2 regions of the Ectothiorhodospira lacustris genome follow, and region 1 is predicted to be linked to the other one. Evidence: predicted binding sites of a transcription regulator. Region 1 holds the regulator's gene; the other holds the start of a gene.
The links. The regulator FliA, encoded in region 1, starts transcription of late flagellar genes. The targets are predictions, from matches to a motif close to GCTAAAGTTNNNNNNNNNNCNGCCGATA.
Positions count from the first base shown of each region.

Region 1 (14,219 bases):
CTCGCGTTCGGCATCCGAGTCGTCTTCCGGTGACTTGCGACGGGCCGGAGAACGGGGAAACCGTCCCCGTTCATCCCCCTCCTCGGGCACCGGGCGTCCGGGAACCAGTGGATGGGCGGGAGGAATCGGAAGATCCGCAGCCATGATTTACCTCCGAAGATCGTCCCCTTTGTTAAAGAGTAGCCACCTCAGCCCACTCATCATCGGTGAGCAGCTTGTTAAGGTCAACCACGATGGTCAGCTCACCATCACGACTGGCCACCCCCTGAATGTACTTGGAGCTTTCATCATTGCCGACGTTCGGGGCAGGCTCCACATCACGGGCCGCCAGCTCGATGACCTCGGCCACACTGTCCACCATGATACCCACCACCTGCCCCCCCACCTCGATGATGACGATCCTGGAGGCATCATCCGAGTCCTTGTCCATAAGCCCCATGCGCCGACGGGCATCAATGACCGTCACCACATTGCCCCGCAGGTTGATGATGCCCAGCACGTAGTGGGGGGCTCCGGGGACCGGCGCAATCTCAGTCACCCGCAGCACCTCCTGCACCTGCATGACGTTGATGGCATAGGTCTCCTCCGCAAGACGGAATGTGACGTATTGAGTGGCAGATGCCGCCTGGGATTCTTTTGCCATGAACTGAAACCTCTTTTCGGGCCGGATGCATCATGTCATGCCGGCGATGATCTTAATATTGGAATTCAAGACGCAGAGGATACCCTCAGCCCCAAGTCCCCTTTTCCAGACTCCGGGCCAGATAGTCCGCATCCAGTATGGCGCACAGATGTTTGATCACCGTGCCGGACAGCCAGGGTCGCTTGCCGCTGGGCGAGCGCCAGCGTACCAGCTCGGGGGACAGGGTCAGGGTTTCCTCCACCCGGTCACAGACCAACCCCCATCGCCCCTCGTCAATGAGGATCAGATTGCCGGGAGGCGGTCTGTTCGCCAGACGATCCGGCGGCAATACGTGGGGGCTGATATCCACCACTTTCACCTTGCGGCCATGATGCTCCGTCAGTCCCAGAAACAGGGAACTGTGGCCGGGCATGGGGGTGATCTCCCTGGGCATGGTCATGATGCCAGTCAGTTTCACCAGTGGAATCGCCAACGTCACACCGCCCAGCCGGAACAGCAGACACTGAAAGGGCTTTTGCGCCCATGCCGGAGGGCAATCCTGCGCAGGCGCCGGAGGTGCGGGAGGTGCCGCGATCGGCACGGGTTTGATCGGGGTGACAATGGCCCGCACGGGCGCAGGTTTCACGGGCGCAGGCGGCGGTGCAGACCCTGACGGCAGCGGGGTGACTTCAGCGATTTCCTGCAGCAAGTCATCCAGATAGGCGGTCAGGGCCTGGGGCTCATCCACCACCGTAACCCGGGGCTTGGAATCCTCCGGCCTGTCATCCCGGTGATTCATGATGCGGCCCTGCGGCGAAAGTCATGCTGTCCCAACAAGGAATCCAGCAGGCGTGCATAAGCCTCGGTCCCGCGGGCATCCGGCAGCATGATGGGCAGAGGCATGCCGGCGATGGCCGCCTCCCTGAATTTGGTATCCACCGTGATCACCCCCTGCCAGAGACAGTCACTGTAATTGTCACGCAACTCCCATAGGGCCTGGGTAGATGCGCGGGTACGGCGGTCAAACAGGGTGGGTACCACCACGTACTCCAATGCATCCTTGCGCGAGCGCTGGATCATTTTCAATGTCTGCAGCATGCGGTCAAGCCCGCGAATGGCCAGGTATTCCGTCTGCACGGGGATGAGCAGCTTGCTACAGGCAGCCAGTGCATTCACCATCAACACCCCCAGCATGGGAGGGCAGTCCAGCAGGACGTATTCAAACCGCCCCTGCAGCCCCTGAATCGCCCGTTTGATGACCAGGCCCATCCCCTCCCGGGTTCCCAACTGACGATCCAGCGTGGCCTGGGCCGTCGATGCGGGCAGGATGTACAAGTGATCGAAGCGGGTGGCGCGTACCGCCCCGCTTGCCTGGATCGGCCTGCCTTCCGCAGCCTGATGAAACAGGCTGTAGACGCCGCCGGTGGCCCCTTCCGGATCACCGCCGAAATAGGCGGTCAGTGAACCGTGGGGATCCAGGTCCACCAGCAGGGTCTCATGCCCCCTGGCCGCCAGCAGCCCGCCCAGGGACACCGTGGTGGTGGTCTTACCCACGCCCCCCTTCTGATTGGCGACAGCCCATATCACGGTCATGGCTGATCCTCCATATTCCGTCGTCCCTGGTTTAACAGTATCTGGATATCCTCGCGCAGCATCTCCGGCGGCGCACCTTCACCGGTACCGGGACGACGGCCAGCCAACACCACGATGTTGACGCGACGATTCTGCAGGCGCCCCTCCGGCGTCACATTGTCGGCCTTGGGGCGATATTCACCGAACCCGATGGCCGCCATCTGCTCCGGATCCACCCCGTTGCGGGCAAAGAGGTTGACGACGGTGGCGGCCCGCCCGGAGGAAAGCTCCCAGTTGGAAGGATAGACCGGCGTACTGATGGGTATATTGTCGGTATGGCCTTCCACATGGATCCGTGCGGGGAACTGGGCCAGGATCGAGGCCAGCCTCTCCAGCACGGGCACCGCTTGCGCTGCCAGCTCGGCACTGCCGCTGGAAAACAGGATACTGGTGTTGATCTGCACCTCGATCCACAACCGATCCCGCCCCACCTCGATCAGCCCCGCCTCGATCAATGGGGCCATGGCCACCTCGATCTGGTCCGCCATGGCATTGATACCCTCGATGGCCACCGACAGCCCCTCCAGATCCATGTCCACCAGGATCTCCTCCAGGCTGCGCGTCATCCGTTCCATTTCCATGGGAGAGGTAATGGGCGGAGGCTCCACCGCGGAGGGGCGAGGCGACCTGGTCAGATCACCGACCTGAATGGGCTCGATGGTTCTGGGGGTTGCCCTGAAGGCCTCCACCAGGGATTCCGAAAGAATCCGGTACTTGCCTTCGTTGAGTGATGAGATCGCGTACATCACCACGAAAAAGGCCAGCAACAGGGTCATGAGATCCGCATAGGGGATCGCCCAGGCCTCGTGGTTGACATGCTCCTCGTGTTTTTTCCGACGTCTTGACATGACAGGCTTCCAGCAACCCCCTCAAACCTGCGGCCATGGCGCCAAGGCCCGCCGGGTCAGTGCAGGTACCCCTGCAGTTTGATCTCGATATTGCGCGGGTTCTCACCCTCGGCAATGGAAATGATCCCTTCGATGATCATCTCCCGATAGGCACTCTGATTCTGAATGATGGCCTTCAGCTTGTTGGACACGGGCAGGAAAAAAAGGTTGGCCGAGGCAATCCCGTAGATGGTGGCCACAAAAGCCGCCGCGATACCGGCCCCCAGGCGACTGGGGTCGGACAGATTCTGCATCACCGCCATCAGACCCATCACCGCGCCGATGATGCCCATGGTCGGCGCGTAGACCCCCATGCTTTCGTAGACCTTGGCGGCCTGGGTGTGAAAATCTTCACGGGTATGACTATCCACCTCCAGGATCGTGCGGATTGTCTCAGGCTCCGTGCCGTCCACCAGCAACTGCAGACCCTTGCGGGCGAAGGCGTCCTCCTCGGTTTCCGCCAGAGACTCAAGCCCCAGCAGACCTTCCTTTCTGGCCACCTGACTCCAGCTGATGATCCGTTCGATGACGGCCTCGGGGTCGAGCCTGGGCGGCACAAAGGCCCAGGGCAGAATCTTCATGGCCTGCATGAACACCAGCGGACGCGCCTGAATCAGGGCCGCCGCAATCGTGCCGATCACCACGATCACGAACGCGGCCAAGTTCCACAGGGCCGCCAGTCCACTGCCCTTGGCAACGGTGCCGCCGAAAATGGCCACCAAGGCCAGCAGCACACCGATGAGCGTGAGAATATCCATGCTTCAGCACCCCTCGGCCAGCAATCTGCCGATCTGGGACAGGGGCAGGACACGATCCGCAAGCCCCGCATCCACCACGGCGGCCGGCATGCCGTACACTACGCAGCTCTCTTCGTCCTGGGCCCAGATCTTTGCGCCGCATCGCTTCAGGAGCCGTGCCCCCTCCCGGCCATCGGCGCCCATGCCGGTCATGATGATGGCCAAGGCATCGCCGCGGAAAGCCGCCGCGGCGGAATTGAAGGTGACATCCACGCTGGGGCGGTAATGTTGCTCGGGGGAACTGTCAGTGATCCTGACCCGGTGCTGCCCCCCACGGGCCTCCACCAGCATCTGTTTGCCACCGGGGGCCAGCAACGCCAGCCCCGGTGCCAGCACATCGCCATCGCCTGCTTCCTTGATCCGGATCCGGCACAGCTGATCCAGGCGCTGGGCGAAGGCGGGGGTGAAGGTGCCCGGCATGTGCTGTACCAGCAGCAACGGCAGCGGAAAATGGGCGGGCAACTCGGCCAGCACTTTCTGCAGCGCCAGCGGCCCTCCCGTCGAGGTCCCAATGAGCACCACCCGAAAATCCCGCAATTGAATCGGGGTACGATCCGGGACACTCCGCGCCGATCGGGGTGTCGGCAGGCCGGCAGGTGACGTGACCGCCACGGGGCGACCTGACGGCGGTGCTGCAGCCCCCCCACGGGAACCCAATCCGGACGACACAGTAGCAGCGGGCGGCGGTGAGAAGCGTCGTCTTCCCACCGCCTTGACACGACGCCGGAGCACTTCCTTGGCTTGCTCCTGATCACGGGCGATGTCTTCGAATTTTTTGGGCAGGAAATCCACCGCGCCAGCCTCAAGGGCATCCAGGGTGGCCTTGGCGCCTTCCGTGGTGATGGAAGAAAACATCAGGATCGGCACAGGATTGCGGGCCATGATGCGCCTCACCGCAGTGATACCGTCCATCACCGGCATCTCGATATCCATGGTGATCACGTCAGGACTGAGACTGGCGGCCTGGTCCACTGCCTCCTGGCCGTTACTCGCGGTCCCCACCACCTCAATGGACGGATCGGCATTCAGGATTTCCACGATGCGACGCCGGAAGAATCCGGAATCGTCCACCACCAGAACGCGAACCGCCATCAAATCTCTCCGTCTTTTCCAGGTCATGGGCCCCCGCATCCGGATCGTTCGGGATGATGCGGGGACAGGTCAGATCAGTGCCTTCTGGCGTAATTCTTCAGAAGTCCAGGCACATCAAGGATCAGCGCTATACCCCCATCACCGGTGATGGTTGCACCTGCCAGTCCGGGGACTCCGTGCAGCATATTGCCCAGGGGCTTGATAACCACTTCTTCCTGCCCGATCAGGCTGTCCACCACAAAGCCCACCCGTTGATTGCCGCTGAACACCACTACCACATGTCCCATCCCCCGATATTCGTCGGTACTGCCGGAAACAAGCCACCGCCGCAGATAGTAAAGCGGCAGGGAGCGGTTACGAACCATGATAACCTCCTGATCATCCACACGGTTCGTTCGCGACAGGTCCAGGTCGAAGATTTCACTGACATTGGCCAGCGGCAACGCGAAACGCTGTCGGCCCAGCACCACCATCAAGGTCGGCAGAATGGCCAGGGTCAAGGGCAGGCGAATACTCAGGATGCTGCCCTTGCCCAGTTCGGAAGTGACATCCACCCGTCCATTGAGCTGGGCAATCCGGGTCTTCACCACATCCATACCGACGCCGCGACCGGATACGTCGGAAATCTCCGTCTTGGTGGAAAAGCCCGCCCTGAAAATGAGATTGAAGGCGTCGTTATCCGAAAGACGCGAAGCCGCATCCTCATCCATCAAGCCTTTTTCCACTGCCTTTTTGCGCAGCACATCCGGATCCATGCCCTTGCCGTCATCGGAGATGGTCAGCAGGATATGGTCGCCCTCCTGGGCGGCTGACAGGACCACATGGCCGACACGCGGTTTGCCGGCGGCCAAGCGCTCCTCCGGTGACTCGATACCGTGATCCACGGCATTTCGCACCAGGTGCACCAGGGGATCGGCCAGGGCCTCCACCAGGTTTTTGTCAAGGTCGGTATCTTCCCCCCACAGCTCCAGATTGACCTCCTTTTTGAGACTTCGGGCCAGATCCCGGACCACCCGGGGAAAGCGCCCGAACACCTTCTTGATCGGCTGCATCCGGGTCTTCATCACGGCCGCCTGAAGATCCGCCGTGACCACGTCCAGATTGGTCACGGCCTTGGATACCTGTTCATCCCGCATGCGTGAGCGCAAGGTCGCCAGGCGGTTGCGCACCAGCACCAGCTCCCCCACCAGATTCATGATGTCATCCAGACGTTTGGTATCCACACGAACCGATGTATCGGCCAAGGGAGTGGACTTGGCCGCCTTCTCCACGCCGCCGGCTACCGGTGCCGCCGACGATGTTGCTGCCGGCACATTCGGCTGGGCGGTTTTAGGTCCCTCCCCCTTGCCGTGAAGGCTGTCCAGCAGGCTTTCGAATTCATCATCGGAGATGGTATCGCCTGCCCCAGGGGGGGATGCCTGGGCGGAAGCCGCGGACTCCGGCTTTCTACCCTGCAGTTCGTCCAGCAGCTGGTCAAATTCTTCATCGCTGATGGCGTCGCCATCAGCCTGAGCCTTTCCCGCGGAGACAGGCGGTGGAACCGCAGACGTCATGCTCTCCGGTTTCGGGCCGCCGTTTTGCTTTTGATCCTGAAGGGCATCCAGCAAAGCCTCGAACTCGTCATCCGTGATATCCCCCCGAAGCTCCCCCTGAGCCGGCACGGACCGCGGCGACACGGGTGTCGGCACGGGTGTCGGCACCGGAGGCGGCGGCGGTGCCTCCCCCTGGGGCAGGGTCAGGGGTTCCAGGGCCGCCATCAGGTGATCCGGCGCAGGGGCCGGCATCTCGCCGGAGCGCACCTCATCAAACATCCGGTTCAACACGTCCACCACCTGAAGGATGGTATCCATCAGGTTGCTGTCCACATGACGCTGCCCCTGGCGCAGCAGGTTGAACACGTCTTCGGCCCGGTGGCAGATCTTGACCAGGTTTTCCAGATTCAGGAACCCGGCCCCACCCTTGATGGTGTGGAAACTGCGAAAGACCGAATTGAGCAGATCTTTATCGTCGGGGGTCTGTTCCAGCTGAACCAACTGCTCACTGAGGCCCTCCAGCAATTCGCCGGCCTCAACCAGAAAGTCCTGAAGGATTTCGTCGTCGGTATCCAGACTCATGTCCGTCTCTCACGCCCAGTGCAATCGCACCCTGATATTCCGGTTTGGCGGCCGGACCGGCGAAATCTGAAACAGGCCGACGTCCCGGTGACAGGACAAGTTTTAAAATCCAAGGCTGGACAACAAGTCATCCACATCATCCTGGCTTTTTACCACGTCGCCCTGATCCGACGTCCCCTTGACCGCAGGGCCGGCCGGCTCGGTCCCCGCGCCCCTGTCCTTGCCTTCCGGCGTGGACAGACGCTTACCGGAGATACGCACCAGCCCCACCAGGCTGTCTTCCAGATCCTGCACCAAGGTCATGACGCGGCGGATGACCTGCCCCGTCAGATCCTGAAAGTCCTGAGCCATGAGCACTTCCGAAAGCTGACTGCGCAGCGTTTCGGCATCCCGTTCCGTATCCTCCAGAAACTCGGCCAGGGCTTGGCTCACTGAGCGGAACTCGTCCACGGACATTTCCCGCTGGCGAAAACGAGCCCAGTCAGCCCGCAATGCCTGCGCCCGGTTTGCCAACATTTCCGAGACCGGTAATGCCGCCTCAACGGCGTTCAGGGTGCGATGGGCGGCCTGGTCAGTCATGGCGACCACGTAGTTGAGACGTTCCTTGGCATCCGGAATATCCTGATGGGTCAGTTCGGAGAGACGGGAATCCAGGCGGAAACTGTTCAAGGCCTCGTGCAGGTCCCGGGTCAGCTTGCCCAGTTCCTGGAACAGCAGACTCTCGTGCATGCGCCCCATCTCTTCGATGAGTCGCCCGGCCCCTTCTTCATTGCCGGATTCCATGAGCTTGACCAATTCCCGGGCGCGTTCCAGTTGCTGCTGCTTGAACAGGGCCTCTTTGCTGTCTTCCTGGTTCTCCATGACGTTGTTCACCCTTTTTCCTGCAGTCTCTCGAAGATCTTGTTGATCTTCTCCTTCAGGGTTTCCTCGGTGAAAGGCTTGACGATGTAGCCGCTGACACCGGCCTGAGCCGCTTCAACAATCTGCTCGCGCTTGGCCTCGGCCGTCACCATCAGGACGGGCATGTCCTTGAGCCGGGGATCGGCACGCACAGCCCTCAGCAGATCGATGCCGGGCATGCCGGGCATGTTCCAGTCGGTGACCAGGAAGTCATAGTTACCGTTCTGCAGCATGGGCAGTGCGGTACTGCCGTCATCAGCCTCGGCGGTATTGTTGTATCCAAGATCCCGCAGCAAGTTCTTGATAATGCGGCGCATCGTGGAAAAATCATCCACGATGAGGATCTTCATGTTCTTATCCACAATAACCTCCCGATTAAACACACACCGAAGACACGCCCTTGAGCGGGGTGTTCCGGCATTCTGAAATCAATTCTGCCGGCAAGAGGGCATCAGACCCGCTCACCGTCCGCCACCCACTCGACCATGCGGGCCCTGAGACGAACCAGCGCCTGACCGTGGATCTGGCAAACCCGGGACTCGCTGACGCCGAGCACTTCACCGATCTCGCGCAGGTTCAGCTCGTCATCATAATACAGAGAGAGGATCAAACGCTCTCGCTCAGGCAAAGTGTTGATATGCTCGGCCAGGGCTTTCTGAAAATCCGCCCGGGTGACGGACTCCAATGGAGTCGGCCCCAGGCCCGGGAGGAAGTTGTCCACATCCCCATCCCCCTCGCACAGGTCATCAAAACCCAGCACGCGGCTACCGGCGGCATCCCGGAGCATGTCGTGGTAGGTTTCCAGATCCACCCCCAGGGTAGCGGCAATCTCCGGGCCGGTCGCCTCGCGCCCCGCCCGGTTTTCAATCTCCCGGATCACCTCGCTGATACGCCGGGCATTACGGTGCACGGACCGCGGCGTCCAGTCGCTCCGGCGGACCTCATCCAGCATGGCACCACGAATCCGGATGCCGGCATAGGTCTCAAAACTGGCCCCCTGGGAAGGGTCATAGTGACGGGCAGCCTCCAGCAGACCAATGACCCCGGACTGGATCAGGTCTTCCACCTGCACATTGGCAGGCAGGCGGGCGAGCAGATGGTAAGCGATTCGCTTAACCAAAGAGACATGCTCATCCACCAGTCGAGTATGGTCTGACTCTTTGCTGGCGTACATGGCTATGGCACTGATGTGACTGGCTCCAAGTCGTTTCGACCGCTGTTGATCAACCTTTCCACAAAAAACTCGATACCGCCACGGGTATTGCGGGGCATGGGCCACTGGTCGATGCGACCGGCAACCGCGCGAAAGGCACGGGCGGCGGGGCTGGAAGGATAGGCCTCCAGTACACTCTGCCGACGCTGAACCGCCTTGCGCAGCAGGTCATCATGGGGGATGGCGCCGACGTAATCGAGGATCACGTCCTCCAGAAAACGGTCACAGACCGACACCAGCTTGCGAAACAGGACCCTGCCCTCATCCTCATTGTCGTTGCGGACCATGTTGGCAAGGATGCGAAAGCGCGTCAGGCCATGATCCCGGTAAAGCACCTTGATCAGGGCGTAGGCATCCGTGATGGAAGCCGGCTCATCGCACACCACCACCAGCACCTCCTGGGCGGCCCGGCAAAAACTGGTGACGCTGTCATGGAGGCCGGCGGCAGTATCCACCACCAGCACATCCAGGGGATGAGACAACTCGCTGAAGGCACGAATGATACCGATATGCTGCGCTGGTTCCAGATCCGCCATGCGGGCGATACCCGAAGCGGCCGGCACGATCAGCATGCCCGCCGGACCTTCAAGCAGCACCTCGTCCAAGGTGTATTCGCCGTTGAGCACATGGTAGAGGTTGGCCTTGGGCTGCAATCCCAGCAAGACATCCACGTTGGCCAGCCCCAGATCGGCATCGAGCAGCATGACGCGCTTACCGCTCTGGGCCATGGCGGCGGACAGGTTCACCGACACATTGGTCTTGCCCACACCACCCTTGCCGCTGGACACTGCCAGGACACGCACCGGAGCGACCGCATCGACCGGTGAGGAAAGTCGGGCCGCCTGAGAATTACTGACTGGAGGCATGGACGTACCTGGCGTTGGGCTGGTTGATGGGCTCACGGAACATGGGAGAAACCACCTGGGCCTGACGGGTATCCCCACGCTCGCCACCGGCATCCGCCATCCTGGCGGCGGTGGCCACCAGCCGGGCGCCACGGGCCGGACGCAGATCATCGGGTATGCGCTGACCTTCGCTGACGAACGTCAGCGGCAGGCCGGCACTGATCAGGGTCGACAGGGCCTCACCCAGTGAAGCGGCTTCATCCACCTTGGTCAGTACGCACCCCTCCGGCTGCAATCGGGCAAAGGACTTCACGGTCTCCATCATCACGGCTTTCTGCACATTGGCCGCCATCACCAGCAGGGTCCTGGCAGAAGGCACCGACGTCAGGGACTCCAACTCGCCAAGCAGTTTCATGTCCCGTTGATTGGTGCCTGCCGTATCAATGATGACCAGGCGCTTGGATTTCAACCCCTCTAGCATATCTCCCAGCTGGCGTGCTGTCTGCGCCAGATAGACGGGAACCTCAAGGATCTGACCAAAGGTCTGCAACTGTCGATGAGCGCCGATGCGATAGGCATCCGTGGTGATCAGCGCCACGGAATCATGGCCGTGCCTGAGGCTCTGCAAGGCGGCCAGCTTGGCCACCGTCGTGGTCTTGCCCACGCCGCTCGGTCCCACCAGGGTCATGATGCCAGCCTGATCCAGAATGCCATCGGGGGTCACCGCCAAACGCCCGGAAAGATGAGTCAAGGCCTCTTGCCAAGCCTCCGCAGGGTCATCGGGATGGCTGATTGCCATGGCGATCTCCTTGGCCAGCTCCGGCTCCAGTCCCATGCGCTGCAGTCTGGCCACCACGCCGGCCCGTCCCGGATCTCGGCGCATGAACTCCTGCCCCGCCAGGCTGGCGAGCTGGTCCTGCAGCATGGCCCGCAGCCCTTGAATCTCCTTCTGCATGGCCAGGAGGGTCGGTTCCTGGGACCACTCAATATTGGCGACCTTCTTGGCCCTCGCCGGTTTCGAGGGGGCAGGCTCCGAGGCCGGGGGCGAGGTCGGCGGCGGCTCTACCACCGGCGTCATCAGGGCATGCAACCCCTCCTCCGCCCACACATCATCACGGCGGGCGCGCAGCGACGGAAACTCCCCTGACGAAACACGGACCCCGGCATCGGCCTTGAGGGACACTGCCGCTTCAGGCTCGGGCATCCCGGGGTCGGCCGCGGATTCCATTCCGGTGTCCGGTGCCCTGGAACGAAGCCGTACGTCAGGGGATATCGGCCGGCCGGCGGTGGATGTCGAGGCCCTGGAAACCGGCTCGCCCGCCTGGGTGGCCATCTCCAGTACCGCTTCCTCGTCGTAATCCATGGCAGCGATCAGTTCGATGCCACCCTCCACGCTGCGGCTGGAAAGGATCACCGCATCCGGTCCCTGATTTTCTCGCACCAAGCGAATGGCCTGGCGCATATCCGGTGCAAAATAGCGTTTTATCTTCATGACGGTAACCCGTTATCCCCGTTGCACTGGCTGGTCAAAGCGCTGCACACGTGCCTGAAAACACCTGATGCCTGTTCGAACTGCGTCACCCCACCTCCCTACCTACGGTGGCAACCACCCGGATCTGCTTGCTATCCGGAATCTCCGTGTAGGCCAGGACATGGAGCCCACGCACGGCTGAACGCAGCCAGCGGGACATCCAGGGGCGGATATCCGGCGACACCACCAGCACGGAAGGTTCGCCCGACATCTCCTGACGCTGGGAGGCCTCGGCAATGGAACGCTGCAGGCGTTCGGCCAGTCCCGGTTCGATTCCAAGTCCGGCACCACTGCCTCCCTGCGAGGACTTTTGCAATATCTGTTCCAACGCGGGATCAATGGCCAGCAAAGGCAGCTCTGAAGCGGTTCCCACGATATTCTGGACAATGGCGCGTGACAGGGAGATCCGTACCGCAGCCGTCAGTGCGTCAGGATCCTGACTCTTGGCACCGTGCTCCGCCAAGGTTTCGGCGATGGAGCGCATGTCCCGCACCGGGATCTGCTCCGCCAGCAGGTTCTGCATCACCTTGAGCACCACCCCCAGCGCCAGGGTCTTGGGCACCAGATTTTCCACCAGCTTGGGCGAATGCTTGGCCAGGGTATCCAGCAGATGCTGAACCTCCTCGTGGCCCAGCAGTTCATGGGCGTGGTCGCGCAGAATCTGGGACAGATGGGTGGCAATCACGGTCCCTGCATCCACCACGGTATAGCCCAGTCCCTGGGCCTCTTCCCGCTGCGCCGGATCAATCCAGAGTGCGTCCAGACCGAAGGTCGGATCCTTGGTAGGGGTGCCCTTCACCTGCCCGAAGACCTGGCCGGGGTTGATGGCCAGTTCCCGGTCCGGAAATACCTCACCCTCCCCCGTGGTCACGCCCATCAGGGTGAGCCGATAGTGATTCGGCCCCAGGTCAAGATTGTCACGGATGTGCACCGGCTGGATCAGGAAGCCCAACTCCTGGGACAGCTTGCGACGCACGCCCTTGATCCGGGCCATCAGCTGCCCCCCCTGGGAACGGTCCACCAGCGGAATCAGACGATACCCCACCTCCAGGCCCACCAGATCCACCGGCGGCACGTCATCCCAGGTGAGTTCCTTCATCTCCGGACTGGTGGGGGGCGGCGCCTCATCCTCCAGTGCCCTGGTGATTGCCGCGTCATCGGCGGCGCGCTGCTGGCTGATCAGATAGGCCGTGGCCCCCATCAGGGCGCCCAGGCTCAGAAATACCACGTTGGGCATGCCGGGGACCAATCCCAGGGAGCCCACGATCCCTCCCGCCACATAGAGGGCGCGAGGCGAACCGAACAGCTGCTTGACGACCTGCTGCCCCATGTCCTGAGCCGTCGACACCCGGGTGACGATAATAGCCGTGGCGGAAGACAGCACCAGGGAGGGGATCTGGGCCACCAGACCATCGCCGATGGTCAGCAGCACGTAGTTGGTGGCCGCATCCCCCACGCTCATGCCGTGCTGCAGCGTGCCGATCACCAGACCGCCGATGATGTTGATGAACAGGATCAGGATGCCGGCGATGGCATCCCCCCGCACAAACTTGCTGGCACCATCCATGGAACCGTAGAAATCGGCCTCCTGGGCCACTTCTTCCCGGCGCTTGCGGGCGTCGTCCTGGGAGATCAGCCCGGAGTTGAGATCGGCATCGATGGCCATCTGCTTGCCGGGCATGGCATCCAGGGTGAAGCGGGCACTGACTTCGGAAACCCGGCCGGCGCCCTTGGTCACCACGACGAAATTGATGATCACGAGGATGGCAAACACCACCAGACCCACGGCATAGTTACCGCCCACCACGAAATCGCCGAAGGCCTGGATCACGTTGCCCGCGGCATCCGTGCCGGTATGCCCTTCCAGCAGGATGACCCGGGTGGAGGCCACGTTCAGAGCCAGGCGCAGCAGGGTGGCCACCAGCAGCACCGTGGGGAACACCGCGAACTCCAGTGGGCGCGGGGTATACACCGCCACCAGGATCACCACCAGGGACAGGGCAATATTGAAGGTGAACAGCAGGTCCAGGGCCAGCGGCGGCAACGGGATGACCATCATGGCCAGCAACGCCATCAGCAGCAACGGCGCCCCCAGACCCATGCGGTTCACATTCTTCAGACTGTCTGCAAAGCTCGCCATTTATGCATTCTCCGCAGGCGGCACATCACGTTTGAGAAATTCATCGGGCACCGGCAGATCGGTGGGTGGTGTCGGCACCACCCCGCCTTCGCGCAGCGCGTTACGGAGCTGATAGACATAGGCCAGCACCTGGGCCACGGCCACATAAAGTCCGGCCGGAATCTCCTGTTCCAGGCGGGTGCTATGGAACAGTGCCCGGGCCAAAGGCGGCGCCGACAGAATGGTGACGCCGGATTGCCTGGCCACCTCCCGGATCTCTCCCGCCACCAGATCCGCCCCCTTGGCCACCACCCGGGGCGCCCCACCCTTTTGCTGGTCATACTTCAAGGCCACCGCAAAGTGGGTGGGGTTGGTCACCACCACATCAGCCTTGGGTACCTCGGCCATCATGCGACGCCGGGAGACCTCGTACTGGAGCTGGCGGACCCTGCTCTTGACCTCCGGCT
Region 1 covers NZ_JAJNQM010000004.1:21,691-35,909, forward strand. Annotated here, with positions in the region: gene LQ952_RS01575 (hypothetical protein) at 1-144, opposite strand, end outside; gene LQ952_RS01580 (chemotaxis protein CheW) at 173-643, opposite strand; gene LQ952_RS01585 (chemotaxis protein CheW) at 729-1,421, opposite strand; gene LQ952_RS01590 (ParA family protein) at 1,418-2,215, opposite strand; gene motD (flagellar motor protein MotD) at 2,212-3,102, opposite strand; gene LQ952_RS01600 (flagellar motor protein) at 3,159-3,899, opposite strand; gene LQ952_RS01605 (protein-glutamate methylesterase/protein-glutamine glutaminase) at 3,903-5,030, opposite strand; gene LQ952_RS01610 (chemotaxis protein CheA) at 5,105-7,144, opposite strand; gene LQ952_RS01615 (protein phosphatase CheZ) at 7,247-8,005, opposite strand; gene LQ952_RS01620 (chemotaxis response regulator CheY) at 8,014-8,394, opposite strand; gene LQ952_RS01625 (RNA polymerase sigma factor FliA) at 8,496-9,218, opposite strand; gene LQ952_RS01630 (MinD/ParA family protein) at 9,221-10,060, opposite strand; gene flhF (flagellar biosynthesis GTPase FlhF) at 10,107-11,594, opposite strand; gene flhA (flagellar biosynthesis protein FlhA) at 11,680-13,773, opposite strand; gene flhB (flagellar biosynthesis protein FlhB) at 13,774-14,219, opposite strand, start outside.

Region 2 (18,249 bases), on a different contig from region 1:
CATCTCCATCAGGGAGTCCGTGTGCGCGTCCGGTAGTTCGTCCAGGATGGCGGCGGCATCGTCATAGGAGAGTTCGCCGATGAGGCGGGTCTTCTCCTCGTCGCTCAGGTCTTCCAGCAACTCGGTCTGCAGGCCGGTGTCCAGATAGGCGTAGACCGCGGAGGCTCGCTCCGGCGGCATCAACCGCATCAGGCGCACCCGGTCGCTCCGGGGCAGTTCCGGCAGGGCGTGGGCGATGTCCGGCTCAGCCGGATCCGCCAGCACCGCCTGGACGGCTTCCCAGTCCTGCTCGGCCAGCAGGGCCGGCAGATCGGCCAGGCCGGGACGCTCCGGGGTGGCAGTCTCGCTCATGTCATAGGCCTCCGCCGGCGGGCAGATTCAGGATGGCCACCGCCAGGCTGAAATAGATCAGGATCCCCGCCACGTCCGCCACCGAGGTGACCAGCGGGGCACTGGCGGTAGCCGGGTCCAGGCGCGCCAAGCTGAGGATGAAGGGCAATATCATCCCCACCATGCTGCCCACCACCACCACGATGGCCATGGCGATGGCCACCAGCAAGGCGATCTCGGGTCCGCCGCGCCACAGTCCTACCGCCGACACGGCGATACCCATGGTCAGACCCAGGGACGTGGCCACCAGCAGTTCCTTGCCCCAGAGCCGGAACCAGTCCGAGGATTTCACATCCCCCGTGGCCATGGCGCGGACCATCAGGGTGGAGGCCTGGGCCCCGGCGTTGCCGCCGGAGGCGATGATCAGGGGCAGGAAGAATACCAGCACCACTACTGCCGCGATGGTGTCCTCGAAGCTGGCGATGGCGATGCCGCCGAACATGTTCAGGAACACCAGCACCAGCAGCCAGCCGATACGCTTGCGGTAGAGCAGGGCGGGTCCGGCATCCCGCAGGCTCAGGTTGAGGGCGCCCACCGAACCCAGCTTGTGGAAGTCCTCGGTGGTCTCCTCTTCCACCACGTCCATGACGTCGTCCACCGTGACGATGCCCAGCAGCACACCCTCGTCATCGGTGACCGGCAGTACTTCCAGGTCATAGTGCTGGATCAGGCGGACCGCCTCGGCGCGATCTGCGGTGACCGGGATGGTGATCATGGGCTCCGTGCCCAGGCTGGAGACCGGCTCATCGGCCCGACCCATGACGAAGCGGCCCAGAGGGATGCTGGTCAGCAGGCGACGGTCCTCGTCGGTGACGAAGATCACGTTCGCCATCTCGCCCCGCGCCTTCTGTACCCGGATGAAGTCCAGGCTGTCCTGGATGGACCAGTCCGCCGCCACGGCCACGAATTCCGGTGTCATCAGGCGACCGACACTGTTGTCCGGGTAGTCCAGCAGGGTGAGGGCACGACGGATGGCGCGAAAGGGCAGCAGGCGCAGCAGTCGGCGCACCTCGTCCCGGGGCAGGTCCTCCAGCAGGGCGGTGAGGTCGTCGGGCAGCATCTCCGACAGGATGTGGCGGGCATCGGCCTGGGCGACGCGGTCCAGCAGGGCATGCTGGTGATGGGGGTCCAAATAGGAAAAGACGTCCACCTTGCGGCCACGGGCAAGGGCATTGAAGACCCGCTCCACGGCGTCATCCTCCAGGGCCATCAGCACATGGGCGATGTCCTGAATGCGCATGACGTCCAAGGTCCGGCGCAGATCGCTCTGGTCTTCCTGCTCCAGGAGTTCACGGATCGCAAGCAGGTACTGTTCGAATTCCAACTCCATCGGCAGCCTCCCAGGCCGGTATGGGCCGAGACGGAACATTCGCAAAGGACGCACTCCATCCGCGGCAACGGATGGCACGAGGAGGGCCGCTCAAGCGATGCGTGTTAAGGGAACCGAGGACGGCGCCATCGGCATCGGCCGCCTCTGGGTGCAGGGCGACTGATTATAGCAATCCGTCCGGCAGTGCGGAATGTTTCAGGGCAGCACAGTTACCTGGGCGGTGTCACGCACTTCCTCGTAGAGCGTCAGCATGCGTGCTGCCATCTCCCGTGCGCTCCAGGCCAGGGCGCTCTGCCGTGCCTGCAGCGACAGGGTCTGTTGCAGGCACGGATCGGACAGTAGCCGGATCGCCTGCCGGGACAGATCCCGATCATCCTCGGCCACCAGGGCCCCCTGACCGGATGACAGGATATCCCGCGTCCCCATGACGGCGGTGGAGACCACCGGGACCCCCAAGGCCATGGCCTCCAGCAGGACCAGGCCCTGGGTCTCGGTACGAGAGGCGAAGACGAAGCCATTGCCCGCCCGGTAGCAGTCCAACAAGGTGGTGCGCCGGTCCAGGTAGCCGGCAAAACGAATGGTCTGCTCCAGCCCCAGTTGCCGGGTGAGGCGGCGGACATGGCCCATGGCCGGGCCATCGCCGGCGATCACCAGCATGGCGCCGGGGATGGCCCGGCGCACGGTCACCATCATGTGCAGCAGGGCATCGATGTTCTTCTCGAAGGCAATCCGACCCACATGAACCAGCAAGGGGGTATCTTGGTCGATTCCCATACGTTGTCGAAACGCCATGCCGTCCCCGCCGACGAAGGCCTCCTGGTGAATCCCGGTGGGGATGATGGACATGGGCGTTCGCACCCCATAACCCGCCAGGACCTCGGCCATGGCCCGGGAGGGGACGACGACCGCATCCACTTGATTGCACTGGCGTCGTGACAGACGCCGTGCCACGGACCGCATCCAGGTCCGAGGCAGGAAGGAGAGGTAATGGAACAGGTATTCCTCGAAATAGGTATGGTAGGACTCCACCACCGGGATACCCAGGCGCCGCCCCAGTTGCAGGCCCGCATAATGGGCCACGAAGGGGGTGTGCACGTGGATGAGGTCAAATCCCTCACCGGCCAGTTCATCGGCTTGGGCCAGAATCCGGCGCGGTTTCATCATCCGGTCTTCCGGGTCCAGGATCACGTAGCGGGAGGGGATGCGCAGGATATGGGATTCCCCTTCATGCCCGGTAGGATAAGCCGGTGCAATCAGGGTGACGTCATGGCCTTCCCGGCGCAGCTGGCGCCGGAAGGTGGCAATGGAGGTGGAGACGCCGTTGATGCGGGGGAAGAACACATCACTGATCATCAGGATCTTCACTGTCCGCTGCGCTCCCCTAAGGTGTCAGGATCGGCCTGTTGGGGCCGTTTCGGCCGCTGATGTTAAAGTTTTCACATGACGATTCGGTGAACAGGGTGCCCATGGACAACCGGCAGATACAGAACACGGATCCGCAGATCCCCGCCCATCCTCCGGCGCTGGTGCAGCTGGAGGCAGTGAGCAAGCGATTCCGGGAAGGGGGGACGGAACGGGTGGTCCTGGACCGGGTGACCGCCCGGATCAATCCCGGCGAGATCGTGGCCCTGGTGGGGCGTTCCGGCTCGGGCAAGTCCACGTTGCTGAACCTGATCTGCGGTATCGAGGCCCCGGATGCCGGCAGAATCCTGGTGGAAGGGCGGCGGCTGGATACCCTGGATGAGCGCAGCCGTACCCTCTATCGGCGCCGCGGGGTGGGGTTCATCTACCAGTTCTTCAACCTGATCCCCACCCTGACGGTGGCCGAAAACGTGGCCCTGCCCCTGGAACTCAACGGCGTGCCGGCGAGGGAACGCCGCCGGCGTGTCGCGGCCCGGCTGGCGGCGGTGGGGTTGGCGGACCGGGCCGATGCCTTCCCCGATCGGCTTTCCGGTGGTGAACAGCAACGGGTGGCCGTGGCCCGGGCCCTGGCCCATGAACCGCCCTTGTTGCTGGCGGACGAGCCCACCGGCAATCTGGATGCGGAGACCGGGGCCCAGGTGATGGCCTTGTTGCAGCGTCTGGTTCGGCATCAAGGGCGGACGCTGGTGCTGGTGACTCACAGTCCGGAGGTGGCGGTCATGGCCGATCATGTCTGGGAACTGGTGGACGGTCGCCTGCAGGCACGGGGTGAGGCATGACGGGGCTGCCGGCCCGGGCCCTGGTCCGGGATCACCGCCGCCATCCCTGGAATCTGGTCTTTGCCGTCCTGGGCGTGGCCCTGGGGGTGGCTATCGTGGTGGCGGTGGAGATCGCCAACAGCAGTGCCTCCCGGGCCTTCGAGCTGTCCATGGAGACGATCACGGGACGAACCACCCACCAGCTCATCGGTGGTCCCGGTGGCTTGGACGAAGGACTTTATACCCGGCTACGCCGGGAAGGGTTCCGTGACAGCGCCCCGGTGGTGGAGGGCCATGTACGGATCCAGGGCGAGACCTTCACCCTGCTGGGGCTGGAGCCCTTTGCCGAGCGTCCGTTCCGGGACCATGCCGTCGGTGGCCGGGACGGACGTATCAACCGCCTGATCACCGAACCGGGCACGGTAATGCTGGCGGCGCCGACGGCGGCGCGGCTGGGTCTGGCGGAGGATGAGACCTTCTTCCTCACGGTGGGTACGACGCCCCATGCGGTGACTCTGGTGGGCATCGTGTCGACCGACGAGCCGGGGCTGGGAGGATACGTGCTGGCGGATATCGCCACCGCCCAGGACCTGTTCCGGCGCCACGGCCGTCTGGACCGCATCGACCTGATCCTGACGGATGAGAGGCAGATGGCGCGGCTGCGGGAGATGCTGCCGCCGGGTGTCCGGCTGGAGGCGGCCGAGGCTCGCACCCGGGCCACCGCCGAGTTGTCCCGGGCCTTTCATGTCAATCTGCTGGCCATGAGCCTGCTGGCCCTGTTGGTGGGCGCCTTCCTGATCTACAACACCCTGACCTTTGCCGTGCTCCGGCGGCGTCATCTGCTGGGCAACCTGCGCATGCAAGGCATGACCCGGGCGAGTGTGTTCGGACTGATCATCGCCGAGGCGGCCTTGCTGGGCCTGGTGGGCAGCCTGCTGGGCCTGGCGGCCGGGGTCGTGATCGGACAGGGGCTGGTCCAACTGGTCACCCGCACGGTCACGGACCTGTATTTCGTGGTCACGGTGACTCAACTGGCCCTGGGGCCGGCGGTGATCCTCAAGGGGCTGCTGCTGGGCCTGGGCGTGACCCTGATTGCCGCCTTGGGGCCTGCCTGGGAAGCGGCGTGCGTGAGTCCCCGGGAGGCCCTGCGCCGCTCCGGGCTGGAACACCGGGTGCGTCGGGTTCTGCCCTGGCTGGTGCCGGCAGGCGGGCTGCTCATGCTGGCAGGTTTCATGCTGGTGGACTGGCCCGGCCAGGGTCTGCTGCCGGGGTTTTTCGCCCTGTTCCTGCTGATCCTGGGCTATGCCTGTCTGATCCCGCCCCTGGTATGGCTCATGGCCCGGTTGCTGTCCGGCCCGCTGGGCCTTGGCTTTGGGGTGCCCGGGCGGCTGGCGGCCCGAGGCATTGGCGCCGGTATCAGCCGGTCTGGTCTGGCGGCCACGGCCCTGGCCATCGCGGTGTCGGCGACCGTGGGGGTGGGGATCATGGTGGACAGTTTCCGCAGCAGTGTGGGTCTGTGGCTGGGGCAGACGTTGCAAAGTGATCTCTACGTCAGTGCCCCGGGCCGCTCCGGCTTGGGGGTGAATCCGGTGTTGCCGGACGATCTGCCGGCCCGGGTGGCGTCGTTGCCGTCGGTGGCGGAACTGAGTACCGCCCGGCGGGTCCCTCTGTACACCCCCCGGGGACCGCTGGAACTGATGGCTATCGACCCTTCGGTGCAGACCCCTGACGGTTATGTCTATCTTGAAGGGGCCTCACCGGCCCGGATCTGGCAGCGCCTGGCGGCCGAGGAGGTGATCCTGATCTCGGAACCGCTGGCCTGGCGCAAGGGCATCGGTGTCGGCGACAGCCTGGCCCTGCCCACGGACCGGGGCGAGCGGACCTTCGAGGTGGTGGGGGTGGTGCAGGACTACAGCGCGGCTCAGGGCATGGTCACCCTGCATCGGACGCTCTATGACCGTTACTGGGATGACCCCGGCGTGGCGGCGCTGCGGCTGAGCCTGGCCCCCGGGGTGAGCCTGGAAAGCGGGCTGTCCCAGCTTCGGGCGCTGGCGGTCACGCTGGATGAACCGGTGCTGATCACCGCTGCTGGTGAGATCCATGCCCAGTCCATGGCCATCTTCGATCGTACCTTCGCCGTTACCCATGTGCTGCGGCTGCTTACCGTGGGGGTGGCTTTCATCGGCATCCTCAGTGCCCTCATGGCCCTGCAGCTGGAACGGGCACGGGAGCATGCGGTACTGCGGGCCACCGGCATGACCCCCTGGCAGTTGGGGGGCATGGTGACCCTGCAAAGCCTGCTGCTGGGGCTTGCCGCCGGTCTGGCGGCGATCCCCCTGGGGATCCTCATGTCCGATGTCCTGATCCAGGTGATCAATCAGCGTTCCTTCGGTTGGAGCATGATCCGGACCCTGCCGCCGGCGGTGCCGGGGGAAGGGCTGCTGCTGGCCCTGACGGCATCCCTGCTGGCCGGCGCATATCCGGGGTATCGCATGGCCCGGGTGCGCCCGGCCGAACATCTGCGGGAGGCATAGCCCATGTGGATCCGGAAGATATGTCCTGCCGTACTGGCCTTGGCACTCGCGTGGCTGACGGCCTGCGCGCCCGAGTCCGGGCCGCTGGACGATGAACCCCTGGATGCCATGGTCCTGCTGGGGGGGGACATCGATGAGGGGTATGCGCGGGCCGTAACGCCTCGGCCCTTCGTCTTCCCCGACGATCACGGCCCTCATCCCGAGTTTCGCAACGAGTGGTGGTACATCACCGGCAACCTGGACGATGAGGCGGGGCGCCGGTTCGGCTACCAGATCACTTTCTTCCGGCTGAGCCTGGTGCCCACGGTCCCGGAATCGGCGTCGGCCTGGGCCACCAATCAGGTCTGGATGGCCCATCTGGCGGTCACGGACGTGGCGGGGATCGGTCATCGGGCCTTCGAGCGCTTTTCCCGGGGCGCCATGGGCCTGGCCGGGGCACAGGTGAATCCGTTCCGGGTCTGGCTGGATGACTGGGTGCTGGCATCCGATGAAGGCAATGACTTTCCCTGGCGGCTGACGGCCACCTCCGGCGACATCGAACTGGAGCTTCGACTGATGCCGCAAAAGCCCCATGTGCTGCAGGGAGACCGGGGACTGAGCCAAAAGTCTGCGGCGCCCGGCAATGCCTCCCACTACTATTCCTTCACCCGCCTGCAGACCGAAGGCTCGATCCGGGTCCAGGGGCGTGAACATGCCGTATCCGGTCTGTCCTGGCTGGACCGGGAGTGGAGTACCAGCGCCCTGGAGGAGGGGCAGGTGGGCTGGGACTGGTTCTCCCTGCAGTTGGCGGATGGGCATGATGTCATGTACTACCGCTTCCGGCGGGAGGACGGCAGCGAGGATCCCTTCAGCAAAGGGCTGTGGGTGACACCGGAGGGTGATCATTCCCTGATCACCTTCGAGCAGGCGCGCCTGGAGGTGCTGGAGCGCTGGACCGGATCGACGGGGCATCGATATCCGGTGGCCTGGCGCCTGCATCTGCCGGCGCAGGGGCGGGTGCTGGAGATCCGGGCGGTGCGTCCGGATCAGGTGATGGATCTTTCAGTCCGTTACTGGGAAGGGGCGGTGGATGTGCTGGAGGCGGGGGAGGCTGCCGGGCGAGGGTATGTGGAGATGACGGGGTATTGATGGGAGCGGGGATATTTTCGGCTAAGATGGAGCCATAAGGCATTCGTTCCAAGGAGTTAACTTTTGATGAATAATAGTTATGAAAAACCTTACGGGAAGATCATTCGTATCTGGGATCTGCCCACCCGCCTCTTCCACTGGTCTCTGGTGATCCTGCTCTTTGGGTTGTGGTACACCAGCCGGGATGTGATGACCCTGAACTGGCATATGTGGCTGGGCTATGCGCTGATCGCCTTGCTGCTGTTTCGGATCATCTGGGGGGTGATGGGTACCCGCTCCGCCCGTTTTTCGGATTTTCTCGCCGGCCCGGTGACGGTGTTCGAGTATTTCAAGGGATTGTTCAGCGGCGACGGTCATCGCCATCCCGGCCATAACCCCATGGGGGGCTGGGCGGTGATGATCATGCTGGGATTGCTGATGTTCCAGTCCGTTACCGGCCTGTTTGCCAATGATCAGATCTTCAACCGAGGACCCTTTTCCCGCATGGTGTCATCATCCACCAGCGACTGGCTCACCGGGCTGCATAAGCTCAACTTCGATCTGATCCTGATCATGGTGGGTATCCATGTCACGGCGGTACTGCTGTACTGGGTGGTGAAGCGGGATAATCTGATCCTGCCCATGATCACCGGCCGTAAGCGGGTGGCCTGGTATGGGGCTGAGGATGTGCGGTTTGCCAGCCTGTGGCTGGCGGTGCTGCTACTGGCTGTTTGTGCCGCTCTGGTGTGGTTGGGGATCACCTACATCCCGTGATGTGATGGCCCATCGGATCCATCCCCCCCGGGGCCGGCAGGCCGGCCCCGGGGGGGATAGGGGGATTTAGCGCGAGACGCGGAAATCGTCGTGGCAGGCCTTACAGGCCTGACCCAGGCGACCGATCTCCATGCGGACCTCACGCTCGCTGGCATCACTGCTGGCCACCTCAAGCAGGCGGGCGGCCTGGGCCTCGAAGTTGCCGGCCAGTTCATCGAACCGGGCGCGGTTGGTCCAGACTTCGGGCTTGGCGGCGGTGTCACCCAAGTCGGAACCGTCCACATAGCCCTGCCAGGGCAGGTTCGCGGTGCGGGCCATCTGCTCCGCGTGCTTGACCAGGACCTCCCGGTCAAACGGTCTGTCTCCCTGAGCCATGGCGCCCATGGGACCCATGTTCCACTTGAAGACCTGGAAGACGGCCTTTCGATACTCAATGGCATCATCCGCTTCCACGGCCCATGCGGTGCCTGCAGCGACGGTCAGGGCCAGTCCGGCAATCAGTGCCTTTGCAGCGATCTTCATGGTGTCGTACCTCCGTTGTTACTGAATTATCAAGCGTGCAAGTCTATCAATTCCTTCTAAGTATGTAACGCCTGCTTTGTGAGAATGCTGGCCGATCTTTAAGGAATCCCTGTTTCGGCCGCTATCGGGAAATAAATTCGTTCATGCGGCAGGGGCTCCGTTTCCTGTCGGATATCGGCAGCCACATCCAAGGAGCATGCCATGGGAATCAATCTGACCATCCGCCAGCGCCTGATCTTCATGATCGTGGCCAGCCTCGTCTTGATGACTGCCATTGGATTCCTCGGTCTGATGGGCATGTCTCAGGTCGAGCGGCAGCTTAAGACCGTCTACGACGACAGGCTGGTACCCATGGGTCAATTGGGCAATATCAACGAGATGCTGGTGAGTTCCCGCATGAGTCTGCGGATGGCACTGAGCGACCCCCGCCAGCAGGTGATCGATGCGGCCATTGAGGAGGTGCAGGAAAACCGGCGCCGCATGGATCGGATCTGGGCTGATTACATGCAGACCTATCTCACGCCCCGGGAAGCCCAGATGGCGGCGAGCTTCGAAGCCCATCACACCGATTTGCAGCGCCGTGGCATTGATCCCCTGGTGAACGCCCTGAGGGCATGGAACTGGGAGGAAGCAGAGCGCATCCTCTTGGGAGACCTGGCCCGGACCTATCAGCAGGCTACGGACAGCCTCGGGAGATTGATGGACCTCCAGCTTGAGGTGGGCCGGCAGGTTTATGAGGACTCCCTGGTGCTTCACGGGCGTATTCAAAATGGGATGATCCTGATCCTGCTGCTGGGCCTGGCGGCCACCATGACAATCGGGTTATTGCTGATGCGGCGGATCACTGCCGCCCTGGAGCAGCTGGTGACGGCCAGCGGCCGGATGGCCCAGGGTGACCTGCACGCGACGGTACCGGCCAGCGGGAATGACGAATTGACCCGCGTTGCCCGTGCCTTCAACAGCATGGCAGACGGTTTCCGCACCATTCTCGGTCAGGTGAACGGCGCCACGGCCCAGTTGGCGGCAGCTTCGGAGCAGCTCTCCACCGTGACAGAACAGACCCTGCGGCGGGTGGGTGAGCAGCAGTCCCAGACGGAGCTGGTGGCCACCGCCATGAACGAGATGACCGCCACCGTGCTTGAGGTGGCTCGCAGCGCGTCCGAGGCATCGTCTGCCGCCGGTCGGGCCAACGACGAGTCCCGTGAGTCCCAGGCGACATCGGCGCAGGCCATCAAGGCCATTCAGGAACTGGCGGGAGAGATCAGCCGGGCCGCCGACGTGATCCAGAAGCTGGAGGCGGACAGTGAGAAGATCGGTGCCGTACTGGATGTGATCCAGGGCATTGCCGAGCAGACCAACCTGCTGGCCCTGAATGCGGCCATTGAGGCGGCCCGGGCCGGTGAGCAGGGGCGTGGCTTTGCCGTGGTGGCGGACGAGGTGCGGACTCTGGCAAGCCGGACCCAGACCTCCACCCGGGAAATCGAGTCCATGATCAAGACGCTGCAGGACGGTGCCAGGGCCGCCGTGCAGGTGATGCAGTCAGGCCGCAAGCGGGCGGAGGACACCTCGGCGGGGGCCGGCGAGGCCGACAAGTCCCTGCGCGCCATCGTCGCGGCGGTGGGCACCATCACCGACATGAGCGCCCAGATCGCCAGCGCCGCCGAAGAACAGAGCGCCGTGGCCGAGGACATCAACCAGAATGTGGTGCGCATCAGCGAGGGCGGTCATGACGTCTCTTCGGGAGCCCGGGAAACCGCTCACGCCGCCCGTGATCTGGCCCGCCTGGCGGCTGAGCTGAGAAGTGCGGTGGAGCGATTCAGGATCTAGCACAGGCTGTATTCCGACCGTGCAACTGGGTATGCTTGCGGGATGAACATACGCTGCATCACCTTCGATCTGGATGACACCTTGTGGGACTGTGCCCCCGTGATCCAGAACGCGGAACGGATCTTTCATGACTGGCTCACGGCCCACTATCCGCGCATTGCCCAGCGCCATGGCCTGGAGGCCATGGTTCGTCATCGCCAGGCCTGGTTTGCCGAGCGCCGTCACCTGCACTACGACATGACCCGTCTGCGCAAGCACTGGCTGCGCATCCTGGCGGCCCAGTCGGGTTATGGCGATGAGTTGGTGGAACCGGCGTTTCGGGTATTTTGGGAGGCGCGCAACCAGGTGTCTCTCTATGACGATGTGCTGGAGACGCTGGACCGTTTGCGGGGGCATTTTCGCATCGGCGCCATCACCAACGGCAATGCCTGTGTGCACCACATCGGTATCGGTGACCGGTTCGATTTCGTGATCACCTCCGCCACCGCCGGGGTCGCCAAGCCGTCGGCGCGGATCTTCACCGCCGCCTTGGACGAGGCCGGGGTCGAGGCGTCCCAGGCCCTGCATGTGGGGGATGACGCCGAGCGGGATGTGCGCGGGGCGGCCCGGGTGGGGATGCGTACCGCCTGGGTCAATCCCCATGCTCTGGCCTGGGAGAGCGGCGGTTCACCCCCTGATCTGACCCTGCGGTCGGTGTCGGAACTGCCGGCCCGACTGCTGCCGCGCTGACCCGCCATCCCCTCTCCCTTGGGGGGAAGGGTCGGGGATGAGGGGGAAGGCGGATCAGACAGGCTACGGATCACCTTGTGCCAGCACCTCCTCCAGCACCGTCCATACCGTATCCAGCATGATCGGCTGGGCCTCGGCGGTGGGATGGATGCCGTCCGCCTGCATCAGATCCGGTTCCAAGGCCACCCCCTCCAGCAGGAAGGGCACCAGCGGCACGTCATATTCCTGGGCCAGCTCATGGTAGATCCGGTGGAACCTCTCGGTAAAATGTCTGCCCAAGTTGGGCGGTACCTGAATGCCCACCAGCAGCACCCGTGCACCGCTGTCCTGACTGAGCCGGATCATGCGGGACAGGTTTTCCCGGATCTCGCCCAGGGCGGTGCCCCGCAGCCCGTCGTTACCTCCGAGGCTGATGATGACCAGCTCGGGCTGGTGCCGTTCCAGGGCTCGGGGCAGCCGGGTCAGGCCGCCACGGCTGGTTTCGCCGCTGATGCTGGCGTTGACCACAGTCCAGGCATGGCCGTTTTCCTCCAGTCGGTGTTCCAGCAGGGCCACCCAGCCTTGTTCCACCGGGATGCCCCAGGCAGCACTCAGGCTGTCGCCCATGATGAGCAGGGCAGGGCGTTCGGCCGCCGCCAGGGCGGGCAGGCACAACAAGCACAGCAGCAAAAGGAGTCGTGATCGCATGGTGTTGTCTCAATCCTCCGCCGCCGTGGTGTCGGCGAGCAGTCTCGTCAAATCCGTAGAGGGTCCGGGTGGTGAACTTGCCATTCTAAAGGGGGTGGACCTGACCGTGGCAAATGCCGAGGCGGTGGCCATCGTCGGTGCCTCGGGGTCGGGCAAGTCCACCCTGCTGGGTCTGTTGGCCGGATTGGACCTGCCCACGGATGGGGAGGTTCAGTTGCTGGGTCGTTTCCTGGGCGGACTCACCGAAGATCAGCGGGCCATGCTCCGGGCCGGGCAAGTGGGATTCGTGTTTCAGTCCTTTCAGCTGCTGCCGGCCCTGACCGCCCTGGAGAACGTGATGCTGACCCTGGAACTGTCCGGGCGGGCCGGGGATGCACGGGCGGGCGCCCTTGAGGCCCTGGAGCAGGTGGGACTGTCCCGGCGAGTGGCTCATTATCCCGGTCAGCTCTCCGGTGGTGAGCAGCAGCGGGTGGCCATCGCCCGGGCCTTTGCCGCCCACCCCCGGGTACTGTTTGCCGATGAACCCACCGGCAACCTGGACCAGCAGACCGGGGAGCAGATCATCCGCCTGTTGTTCAACCTCAAGGAAGCCTACGGCACGGCCCTGGTACTGGTGACCCACGACATGGATCTGGCGGCCCGGTGCGAGCGTCGCTACCGACTCAGTGACGGCGTGCTGGAGGCGACATGAATCAGGTATTGCGGTATTCCTGGCTGTCTCTGGGGCGGGAATGGCGCGCCGGTGAGTTGCGCATCCTGGCCGTGGCCTTGGTCATCGCGGTGGCGGCCGTCACCTCGGTCAGTTTTTTCACCGACCGGGTGCAGCGGGGCATGTCCCAACAGGCCACCCAGTTGCTGGGGGGCGATCTGAGCATCACCTCGTCGGCGCCGCCGGCGGCGGCCGTCACGGCGGAGGCTCTCCGCCTGGGGCTGGAGACGGCCCGCCATGTGAGTTTCCCCAGCGTGGTCATGGCCGGGGATGCCTCCCAGCTTACCGAGATCAAGGCCGTCAGCGGCGGTTGGCCCTTGCGTGGTTCGGTGAGGATCAGCGGGGTCCTGTTCGGCGATGAGCAGGAGACTCGTGAGGTCCCCGGTCGTGGTGAGGCCTGGGCCGAACCCCGCCTGCTGCAGCTGCTGGGCCTGTCGGTGGGTGACCGGCTGCAGGTGGGGGATCTGGAGATGACCCTTTCCCGCGTCATCACCTATGAGCCGGACCGGGGCGGTGATCTGTTTCAGCTCGGACCCCGGGTGCTGATCCATCTGGATGATCTGGACGCCACGGGACTGGTGGTGCCGGGCAGCCGGGTGAGTCACCGGTTGCTGGTCGCCGGCGGTGAATCCCAGGTGGCGGCGTTTCGTGACTGGGCGCAATCGCACCTGACGGAGCGGGAGCGGCTGGAAGGGGTCGGGGATGCCCGCCCCGAACTGCGAGGCGCCATCGCCCGGGGTGAACAGTTCCTCGGGCTGGCGGCCCTGGTGGCCGTGCTGCTGGCGGGGGGCGCCGTGGCGGTGGCGGCCCGTCACTACAGTGATCGCCAGTCCGATGTGAGTGCGATCATGCGTTGCCTGGGGGCCTCCCGGGCCTTCGTGCTGCAGGTCTTCATCCTGCGCATCCTCTGGCTGGCCCTGGCCGCCAGTGTCGTGGGGTTGGTGCTTGGCTTCCTGGCCCAGTGGGCGCTGGCGGCCCTGCTGGCCCAGTGGTTCCCGGGCACCTTGCCCCTGCCGTCCCTGTGGCCGGCCTTTACCGGCCTGGCGGTCGGCGTGGTGACGGCCCTGGGCTTTGGCTTGCCGGCCCTGCTGCGAATCGGCCAGGTGCCGCCGCTGCGGGTGTTGCGCCGTGACCTGGGGGCGCCGCCCCCGGCCATGTGGCTGGCGCTGGTGCTGGCCCTGACCGCCCTGGGCGGGTTGTTGCTGTGGCAGGCGGGGGATGTGCGGCTGGCGGCCTGGGTCCTTGGGGGGGCCGGCCTGACGGTGGTGATGTTGTGGGGCGCGGCCTGGGCGCTGGTGCTGGGACTCAAGCCCCTGCGTACCCGGGGCGGGGTGGCACTGCGGTTCGGCCTGGCCAATCTGTCCCGGCGCGGGGCCTTGAGCGCGGTCCAGCTGGCGGCCTTCGGGCTGGGGATCATGGCCCTGTTGCTGTTGGCGCTGGTGCGGGTGGATCTGCTCTCCAGTTGGGAGGGTAGCCTGCCGCCTGAGGCCCCCAATCACTTCATGATCAACGTCCAGCCGGACCAGGTGGTCCCCCTGCAGGCACTGTTCGAGGATAAGGGGTTGCCGGCGCCCACGTACTACCCCATGATCCGTGGCCGTCTGACGGCGATGAACGATGTGCCGGTGCGCCCGGAGACGTTCGAAAATCCCCGGGCGGAGCGGCTGGCCTCACGGGAGTTCAATCTCTCCTTTGCCCGTGATCTGCAGCCGGATAACCGGGTGGTGGCCGGGCAGTGGTGGTCCGGCGATTCCGCCGGGCGGGAGTTTTCCCTGGAGGAGGGATTAGCGGAGACCCTGGGAGTGGCACTGGGCGATGTGCTGGAATTCAACATCTCCGGTGAGCCGCTGATCGGTCGCGTCACCAGCCTGCGCAGCGTGGAGTGGGATTCCTTCAATGTGAACTTCTTCGTGTTGTCACCGCCGGGTCTACTGGAAGATCATCCCATGACCTACGTGACCAGCTTCCACCTGGCGGAAGGGCAGTCCGATCTCCTGACGGAGATGGTGAGGCAGTTCCCCAGCATCACCATCCTCGACGTGCGGGCCCTGATGCAGCAGGTGCGTGACATCATCGACCGGGCCAGCCTGGCAGTGGAGTATGTGTTCCTGTTCACCCTGGCGGCGGGGGTGACCGTGCTCTATGCGGCCATTCATGCCACCCGCGATCTGCGCCGGCGGGAAAGTGCCATCCTGCGCACCCTGGGCGCCGGGCGGCGCCAGGTGCTGGTGGGCCTGCTGGCGGAGTTCACCGTCATGGGGGCCCTGGCGGGCCTTTTGGCCGGCGCGGGGGCGAGCGGCATCGGCTGGGTGCTGGCCCGGCAGGTGTTCGACCTGTCCTATGTCTTCAACCCCTGGCTCTGGGTGCTGGGCATCGGCGGTGGCGCCCTGGGGGTGGGACTGGCCGGCTGGCTGGGTGCCCGCTCCGTGCTGCGGCAGCCACCCCTGCTCACCCTGCGGCAGCTCACCTGATCATCATGGAAATCACCTGCCGGGGTTGGACATCGCCCCGGCAGCTACAGATGGATATACTCTGCCCCCATGCGTCATACCCGATACGACAAGTCGTCCCTGGTCCATGAGTCCCGCGAAGCCCTGGCGGCGCGTTTTACGCCTCCCGGGGGAGGGACCGATGTCCGTCTGTCCATGGCCCTCACCTATGCCCTGGCGGATCACGAGCGTCAGACCCGCCAGCCCCATTGCCTGGACGTGGCCGAGAACCTGCGGGTGCTGGGGGTGGACAAGGACACCCTGATCGCCACGCTGTTGCTGGATGCCCATTTCGACGGCAGTCTCTCCGACGAGGACCTGTCCCGCCACTTCGGTGAGCACGTCACCCGGCTGGTGAAGAACGTACATCTGCTCACCACATTCCGCAGTGCCCCGGGTCAGCTGGACGGGGCGCCGGAGCAGGCCGAGCGGCTGCGCCGCATGTTGCTGGCCATGGTGGACGATGTCCGGGCCGTGCTCATCAAGCTGGCCTATCGCCTGCAGCATCTGCGGCTGATGTCCCAGGAGCCGGATGAACTGGCCCGGGCCTATGCCCGGGAGACCCAGGAGATCTTCACCCCCCTGGCCAACCGTCTGGGCGTGGCCCAGCTCAAGTGGGAGATGGAAGACCTGGCGTTCCGCATCCAGGACCCGGATCACTACCGCATGGTGGCCAAGCTGCTGGAAGAGAGTCGGCTGGAGCGGGAGCAGTACATCCAGGACTTCACCGAACGCCTGCGCCAGGCCTTGGTGGAAGAGTATGTGGCCGGGGAAGTGCGGGGTCGGCCCAAGCACATCTACAGCATCTGGAAGAAGATGGATCGCAAGCAGCTGGAATTTCAGGACCTGTATGACCTGCGCGCGGTGCGGGTGATCGTGGACCGGGTTTCCACCTGCTACGCGGTACTGGGGGTGGTGCACAGCTGCTGGCCTCACATTCCCAAGGAGTTCGACGATTACATTGCCAACCCCAAGGACAACGGCTATCAGTCCCTGCATACGGCGGTCATCGGCCCCAACGGCAAGGTGGTGGAGGTGCAGATCCGCACCCGCGATATGGATGCGTTCGCCGAACTGGGGGTGGCCGCCCATTGGCGCTACAAGGAAGGGGGGCGTGAGGATCAGGCCCTGATGCGTGCCATCGCCTCCCTCAGACGCTTGCTGGATCACCAGGAGGATGACCGGGAGTTGTTGGAGGATTTCCGTTCCGAGCTGTTCCAGGATCGGGTCTTCGTGCTGACCCCTCGGGGGGATGTGGTGGACCTGCCCAAGGGGGCCACCCCGCTGGATTTTGCCTACGCCATTCATACCGAAGTGGGGCATCGTTGCCGGGGCGCCAAGGTCAACGGCCGCATCGTGCCCCTGACCCATGAGCTGCGCTCCGGTGAGCGGGTCGAGGTCCTCACCACCCGTCAGGGCGGCCCCAGCCGGGACTGGATGAATCCCAATATGGGCTATCTGCGCACCTCCCGAGCCCGGTCCAAGGCCCGCAGCTGGTTCAAGCTCCAGGATCATGACAAGAACCTCCATGAGGGGCGTCAGATCCTGGAGCGGGAGGCCCAGCGTCAGGGCGTGAGCGAGCCGGATATGGATGAACTGCTCAAGCGCTTCCATCAGCCCAGTCGGGATGAACTGCTGGTGGCCGTCGGTGCGGGTGAGATCACTCCGGCCCAGTTGGCCAGCGCCATGCAGGTGCCCATGGCCCTGACTGCTGAAGAGACCCTCATGGGACGGCGCAGCCGCCGTCCTGCGGAGAAGGGCGGCACTGGCGAAAAGGGCATTCAGATCCGTGGTGTGGGCAATCTGCTCACCCAGGTGGCGCGTTGCTGCCGGCCGGTACCGGGGGACCTCATCGTCGGTTACATCACTCGGGGTAAGGGGGTGACCATCCACCGGCGGGACTGCATCAATATCCTGCGCATGCCTACCGAGAAGCGCTATCGCCTGGTGGAGGTGACCTGGGGGGAGGAGCGTCAGGCCTATCCGGTGGTGGTCCACGTCGAGGCCTTTGACCGCCAGGGGTTGTTGCGGGACATCACCCAGGTCCTGGCCAATGAGCGGATCAATGTCCTGGCCGCCTCCACCCGCACCGACCCGGCGGAACGCTCCGTCACCATGGATCTGACCCTGGAGATTACCGATACGGGGCAGCTCAGTACGGTGATGGACAAGATCGGAGCCCTGCCGAACATCTTTGCGGTGCGGCGGGTGGCCACCGGCTAGCCGCTATATCTGGAGGAGTCGTTTGTGAGACCCTGTGATCGATTGGTGCGGTATTCGACCGCCTTGGTGCTGCTGCTCCTGTCCGGCTGCGCTGCTGTACCCGACCTGCGTCCGCCGCCCCCAACACCCGTGCCGGTACCCGCGCCGGTGCCGCAGGCCCCGATCCCGATCCCGGCGCCTGCCCCTCAGCCTGAAGTGCGTGCCCCCCAGGCCCCGGTGATTGCCGGCGATACCCGGGCGCAGCGTCCGGCCGTGCCCGCCGGTGCCGGTGACCGGGCCGACCCGGCGCCCCCGGCCCGCCCTCCCCAGGCCCCCGCCGTGGTGGCCCTGGCCGGGGATGCGGATCGTCACATGGCCGCCGGGCAGCCGGATCGGGCCGCCGCCGCCCTGGAGCGTGCCCTGCGCATTGCCCCGGCTGATGCCGGGCTCTGGCATCAACTGGCCATGGTGCGGTTGCATCAGGGGCAGGCCGATGAGGCGGAGAGCCTGGCCGCCAAGTCCAACAGCCTGGCCGGGAGCGACCGGGCGCTGCAGTCCGACAACTGGCGCATCATTGCCCAGGCCCGGCGTTTGCGGGGAGATGAGCGGGGTGCACAGAATGCCTTGGAGCGTGCCCGGGCGCTGCAGCCGGGACGCACCGGATGACCGAACAGATATCGGCGGCGGCGGTGCTGGGGGACACCGGTCCCCTGGCGGATGCCATTGAGGGGTTCCGCGCCCGTCTGCCCCAGCAGCAGATGGCCGCTGC
Region 2 covers NZ_JAJNQM010000018.1:18,792-37,040, forward strand. Annotated here, with positions in the region: gene mgtE (magnesium transporter) at 1-351, opposite strand, end outside; gene mgtE (magnesium transporter) at 353-1,720, opposite strand; gene LQ952_RS05415 (glycosyltransferase) at 1,916-3,085, opposite strand; gene LQ952_RS05420 (ABC transporter ATP-binding protein) at 3,187-3,921, shown strand; gene LQ952_RS05425 (FtsX-like permease family protein) at 3,918-6,434, shown strand; gene LQ952_RS05430 (lipocalin-like domain-containing protein) at 6,438-7,562, shown strand; gene LQ952_RS05435 (cytochrome b/b6 domain-containing protein) at 7,629-8,315, shown strand; gene LQ952_RS05440 (c-type cytochrome) at 8,382-8,837, opposite strand; gene LQ952_RS05445 (methyl-accepting chemotaxis protein) at 9,039-10,664, shown strand; gene LQ952_RS05450 (HAD family hydrolase) at 10,707-11,393, shown strand; gene LQ952_RS05455 (arylesterase) at 11,457-12,080, opposite strand; gene LQ952_RS05460 (ABC transporter ATP-binding protein) at 12,085-12,771, shown strand; gene LQ952_RS05465 (ABC transporter permease) at 12,768-15,260, shown strand; gene relA (GTP diphosphokinase) at 15,330-17,501, shown strand; gene LQ952_RS15970 (tetratricopeptide repeat protein) at 17,547-18,146, shown strand; gene yoaA (DNA repair helicase YoaA) at 18,143-18,249, shown strand, end outside.
Region 2: the regulator FliA is predicted to act here: its motif matches at 8,934-8,961, upstream of LQ952_RS05445 (methyl-accepting chemotaxis protein).